One region of the Staphylococcus sp. 231237_7MaSpsaltlick genome, then DNA from elsewhere that is predicted to be linked to it. Evidence: riboswitches for the same ligand, from Rfam matches in the RefSeq annotation. Region 1 holds a riboswitch; the other holds the start of a gene.
What was found. Region 1 has a riboswitch for lysine ahead of ACF91D_RS24400 (amino acid permease). Riboswitches for the same ligand answer to the same signal wherever they lie in the genome.
Positions count from the first base shown of each region.

Region 2: it holds a riboswitch for lysine, as region 1 does, so the genes downstream of both, ACF91D_RS15110 (amino acid permease) here and ACF91D_RS24400 (amino acid permease) in region 1, are expected to answer to the same signal.

Region 1 is NZ_JBICNX010000021.1:553-3,958, forward strand. It holds gene ACF91D_RS24400 (amino acid permease) at 1-1,173, opposite strand, end outside; lysine riboswitch at 1,383-1,554, opposite strand; gene thrS (threonine--tRNA ligase) at 1,617-3,406, opposite strand, start outside.
Region 2 is NZ_JBICNX010000007.1:125,329-128,734, forward strand. It holds gene infC (translation initiation factor IF-3) at 1-77, opposite strand, end outside; ribosomal protein L20 leader region at 101-229, opposite strand; gene ACF91D_RS15110 (amino acid permease) at 290-1,780, opposite strand; lysine riboswitch at 1,996-2,170, opposite strand; gene thrS (threonine--tRNA ligase) at 2,231-3,406, opposite strand, start outside.

The DNA of each region.
Region 1 (3,406 bases):
AATACCTACCCATGCAATAAAACCGGTCATACCACTCGCTGCAACGATATATTGATAAGCATCTCCACTTACATGTTGTAATAAGAAAATACCGATTACAATTAATGCAGTTACGAATAATGAAATATACGGCACACCGTATTTGTTAGTTTTACCAAAAATTGGAAAGGCTAGTTTATCTTTACTCATTGAATATAACATACGTGTTGATGCATACATTCCAGAATTACCTGCAGATAATACTGAGGTAAGTATGACAGCATTCATAAATGACGCTGCAAATGCTAAACCAGCATTTTTAAAGACTAATGTAAATGGTGATGTAGCTACACTATCATCTCCACCCATTAACGCAGAGCTATCATATGGAATTAACATACCGATAACAAATATCGCTAAGATATAAAATAATAATATTCTCCAGAATACTTGTTTTATCGCTTTAGGTACTGCACGCTCTGGATTTTCAGATTCACCTGCAGTAATACCAATCAATTCTGTTCCTTGGAATGAGAATCCGGCAACTAAGAATACACCTAATATAGATAATAAGCTTCCACCAATACCATCACCTAAGATTGGTCCATTTCCTTTTGTAAATGTATCAAAACCAACAAATTCGCCACCCATGATACCTACAATCGTTAACAATCCAATCGCAATAAAGATAATAACTGTTACGACTTTAATCAAAGCAAACCAATATTCACTTTCTCCATAAACTCGAACTGATAAAGCATTTAGACCAAAGATAATTATTAAGAATAAACAACTCCACAACCACGCTGGAATGCCTGCTAAAGGACTCCAATATTGTATAACTTGTGCAGCTATTGTAACATCTGCCGCTACTGTTATTACCCAGTTAAACCAATAGTTCCATCCTAATGCAAATCCTAATGAAGGATCTACAAATCTTGTTGCATATGTACTAAATGAACCAGATACCGGTAAATAAGTAGCCATTTCACCTAGTGATGTCATTAAGAAGAATACCATAGCACCGATTATAGCGTAGGCGAGCAATGCACCTAGAGCTCCAGCGTCATGGATTGCACCACCTGAAGTCATAAATAACCCAGTTCCGATACAACCTCCAATTGCGATCATTGAAATATGACGGTCTTTAAGTCCCCTTTGTATACCATCATTCTGATTATTTTGTTTTGCCATAGAAGCTTCCTTTCTTTGTAAACTTAGAGGTTAACTTTCTATATGTTTTAGCCAGTGTTTTTATAGTTTGTTTCATACTGACAGCTTATGATTATCCACATCAGTAGTCACTATAATTTTGCTCTTTCCCGAAGCATATGCTTTATAGTTTTACGCCTAAAAAAAGGTTGCATACCTAATAGATATGCAACCAATTTAATAATAGCATGTATATAGGTAGCACATCACATATGTGACAGTTCAGTCTCTTTCGATAACTGACCCAACAAACAGTATAAATGGATAATGTCTGTTTCGGCGATTTTACCTTTTAACATTCGTCATATGCCCCATTCGACATCAAAATGCTTACTTATTAAAAACGCAACCTCTAACTCAAATTTTATGAATTTTATTTATTTCACTAACTTGTAATATACATTATTTTGTAAAGACTTTCAAGACTATCTTTGTTTTTTCAAACGAATCTCATCTACAAGATTCCAAATGAATTCATCTTTTTCAAGTGTTTCTTGATCTTGCGAACCATATTTCCTTACATTTACTTCATTGTTTTCAACTTCTTTATCACCAACAACAAGTTGATAAGGAATTTTTTGCATTTGAGCTTCTCTTATTTTATAGCCCATTTTTTCATTACGATCATCAATGTCTACACGTACGCCTTGTGATTTCAACTCATCTTGAATATGACGTGCATAATCATAATGTAAATCAACATTAACTGGAATAATAGCTACTTGTTTAGGTGCTAACCAAGTAGGATATGCACCCTTAGTTTCCTCAGTCAAGAATGCAACAAATCGTTCCATTGTTGACACTACGCCTCGGTGTATAACTACTGGGCGATGTTGTTCACCATCATTTCCGATATATGTTAAATCGAATTTTTGAGGTAATAAGAAATCGAGTTGTGCAGTAGATAATGTTTCTTCTTTACCCATTGCAGTTTGAACTTGAACGTCTAATTTCGGACCATAGAACGCGGCTTCACCGATTGCTTCTTCATAATCCAATTCTAATTCATCAGCCGCTTCTTTTAACATGCTTTCAGCTTTGTTCCACATATCATCATCATCGAAGTATTTTTCTTTATCTTCAGGATCGCGGTAACTTAATCGGAATGAATAATTTTCAAAACCAAAATCATTATAAACATCAATTATAAGATTAACAACGCGTTTGAATTCTTCTTTAATTTGATCTGGACGTACGAAAATATGCGCATCATTTAAAGTCATACCACGAACACGTTGCAATCCTGATACTGCCCCACTTGCTTCATAACGATGCATTGTACCTAACTCTGCAATACGAATTGGTAACTCACGGTATGAATGTGGTTTATTCGCATAGATCATCATATGATGCGGGCAGTTCATAGGGCGTAGTACCATTTCTTCATTTTCGTCTAATTTCATTGTTGGGAACATATCATCTTGATAATGATCCCAGTGACCAGATGTTTTATATAAATCAACATTTGCCATAACTGGTGTATACACGTGACCATATCCCATGCTCACCTCTTTATCGACAATATAACGTTCGATTTCACGGCGAATTGTAGCACCGTTAGGTAACCATAAAGGTAGACCCGCACCAACAAGTTGGTTATTAGAGAATAATTCTAACTCCTTACCAATTTTACGGTGATCACGTTCTTTTCTTTCTTCAAGCATTTGTAAATGTGCTTTTAAATCCTTTTTGTCAAAGAACGCAGTACCATAAATACGTTGTAACATTTTATTATTGCTATCACCACGCCAATATGCACCAGCTGTAGATAATAGTTTAAACTCTTTTATTTTCGCAGTAGTTGGAACATGTACACCTCGACAAAGATCTGTAAATTCACCTTGAGAGTATAATGTTACATTTTCATCTTCAGGTATTGCATCAATCAATTCTTGTTTATAAGGGTCATCACTAAAGAATGCTTTTGCTTCATTTCTAGTTACCACTTTACGTTCTATTGGATAATTTTCATTGACTATTTGTTTCATTGTCTTTTCAATTTTTTCAAAGTCATCAGATGATATACTTTCTTCCATATCGAAGTCATAGTAGAATCCACCCTCAATCACTGGACCTACACCAAAGCAAACATCTCCATACAGACGTTTTAAAGCTTGTGCCATTAAATGTGCTGTCGAATGACGTAACACTTCTAATGCTTCTTCACTACCTGGTGTTACGATTTCAATTTCCCCATCTGTTTCAATTGGACGTG
Region 2 (3,406 bases), on a different contig from region 1:
TCTTGACCGATTAAACGTAATTCTTTTGCACGAATCTTTTCGTTAACTTGAGTCTGATCTTTTGCTATGGTTGACACCTCCAAGATTTTTACGAAATTATCCCAAGAAAAAAGAGCGAGTATATAATATACCCGCTCTTCTCTACACATGACTACATCATGCGTATATAAGACCTGCCAACAGCTTTTGCGTCGCAACAGGTGAGAAGCGGGAGCTTCTACTTGGTTCGTTTCGTATTCAACGTTACCTATCATAACAACAATAATGACATTAGTCAACTGTTTTTTTACTATTTATTAATTTTGTCCATTTCTACATCTTGACGTAAATCAACTTGTTCTAACGGAACGATTTTCGTTCTGTATCTCAACTTATGATAAATGAAGAATGCTAAAAATACAGGTATACCCATATAAGTTATAACAAATCTATTTAGATTGAAATCGCCCGTTTTTATAAAGTCAACGTCTTGCCCAATAATAACAAGCACACAAAGTACGCCTGCAAATATTGGTCCAAATGGAAATAACTTAGCTTTGTATTTTAATTTTGATTTATCATAATTTTGTTTATCAAATGCTTTTCTAAATCTATAATGGCTGACTGCGATACCGACCCATGCAATAAAACCAGTCATACCACTTGCAGCAACAATATATTCATACGCGTCACCACTTAAATGTTGTAATACAAATATACCAATTACAATAAGTGCTGTAACCAATAATGATACATAAGGCACACCATATTTATTTGTTTTACCAAATACTGGATAAGCTAATTTATCTTTGCTCATTGAATATAGCATACGCGTTGATGCATACATACCAGAGTTACCCGCAGACAGGACCGAAGTCAAGATTACCGCATTCATAAATGATGCCGCAAATGCTAGTCCGGCATTTTGGAATACAAGTGTAAATGGAGATGTTGAAATATCATCGCCACCACCCATTAATGCTGCACTGTCATAAGGAATTAACATACCGATTACAAAAATTGCCAAAATATAGAAAATCAGTATTCTCCAAAATACTTGTTTAATTGCTTTTGGAACAGCACGCTCTGGATTTTCTGATTCACCCGCAGTGATACCAATCAATTCAGTACCTTGGAATGAGAATCCAGCAACTAAGAAGACGCCTAAGATAGTCAACAAACTGCCACCTAAACCGTCACCAAGTATTGGTCCGCCACCTTTAGTAAAGGTATCAAAACCAACGAATTCTCCACCCATAATACCTAAAATTGTTAGTAGACCTATCCCGATGAATATGATAACTGTAACCACTTTAATTAATGCGAACCAGTATTCACTTTCCCCATATACGCGGACAGATAATGCATTAAGACCAAAAATAATTAATAAGAATAGACAACTCCAAGCCCAAGCTGGCATACCAGCTAAGGGTGTCCAATATTGTATAACCTGTGCTGCAATTGTAACATCTGCCGCAACCGTAATAACCCAATTGAACCAATAATTCCAACCTAATGCAAATCCTAGAGAAGGATCAACAAAACGTGTTGCATAAGTACTAAATGATCCCGACACTGGTAAATATGTCGCCATTTCTCCTAATGACGTCATAAGGAAGAAGACCATCGCCCCAATAATTGCATAGGCCAGTAATGCACCTAAGGCTCCGGCATCGTGAATCGCTCCACCTGAAGTCATAAATAGCCCTGTTCCAATACATCCACCAATCGCAATCATGGAAATATGACGATCTTTTAGTCCTCTTTGAACTCCATTGCTTTGATTTTCTTGTTTTGCCATAGAAGTGTCCTTTCTTTAAACTTAGAGGTTAATTTACTATATGATTAAAGAATTCAATTTTTACTATGAAAAATCTAAACGCAGTGTCAAACATTTGCAAAACCGCATTCACAATAATTTTCACTCAATCCCGTAAAAGTATTAATTTTAATCATTCAACCAAAACAAAATGGTTGCATACCTATTAGATATGCAACCATTTTAATAATAGCATTTATATAGGTAGCACATCACATATGTGACAGTCCAGTTTCTTTCGATAACTGTCCCAACTGATATTGTGTAAATGGTCAATACCAGTTTCGGCATTTTTACCTTTCATGAATTCAACATACGCCCCATACGGCTTCTGAATACTTACTCTTTAAAAATGCAACCTCTAACTCAAATTTAATTTTATATTTAACTCACTAACCTGTAATATACATGATTTCTATATTACTTTCAAGGCTATCTTTGTTTTTTCAATCTAATCTCATCGACCAAGTTCCAAATAAACTCATCTTTCTCTATAGTTTCTTGGTCTTGTGAGCCATATTTCCTCACATTCACTTCACTATTTTCTACCTCTTTATCACCTACGACAAGTTGGTATGGAATTTTTTGCATTTGTGCTTCTCTAATTTTATAACCCATTTTTTCATTTCTGTCATCAATTTCAACTCGAACACCTTGTGACTTGAGCTCATCTTGAATAAGTCTCGCATAATCATAATGTAAATCAACATTTACAGGGATGATTTCTACTTGTTTAGGTGCTAACCAAGTTGGGAAAGCTCCTTTTGTTTCTTCAGTTAAAAACGCAACAAAACGTTCCATAGTTGAAACAACCCCACGATGAATAACAACTGGTCTATGCTGTTCTCCATCATTACCAATATAAGTTAAATCAAACTTTTGTGGCAATAAGAAATCAAGTTGTGCTGTGGACAATGTTTCTTCTTTACCCATTGCAGTTTGTACTTGTACATCTAATTTAGGGCCGTAGAATGCAGCTTCACCGATGGCTTCTTCATAATCCAAGCCTAATTCATCAACAGCTTCCTTCAACATGCTCTCTGCTCTATTCCACATCTCATCGTCATCGAAGTATTTCTCTTTGTCTTCTGGGTCTCTATAGCTTAGTCTGAAGCTATAGTTTTCAAAGTTAAAGTCTTTATATACATCAATAATTAGATTAACAACACGTTTAAATTCTTCTTTAATTTGATCTGGACGAACAAAGATATGCGCATCATTTAGAGTCATACCACGTACACGTTGTAAACCTGACACAGCTCCACTTGCTTCATAACGATGCATTGTGCCTAATTCAGCAATTCTTATTGGCAATTCACGATATGAATGTGGTTTATTAGCATAAATCATCATATGGTGTGGACAATTCATTGGTCTAAGCACCATTTCTTCATGCTCATCAAGTTTCATTGTTGGGAACATATCCTCTTGATAATGATCCCAGTGACCAGATGTTTTATATAAATCAACATTAGCCATAACTGGTGTGTAAACATGGTCGTAACCCATGCTCACTTCTTTGTCTACGATATAACGTTCAATTTCTCGACGGATTGTTGCACCATTTGGTAACCAAAGCGGTAAACCTGCGCCTACCAATGGGTTGTT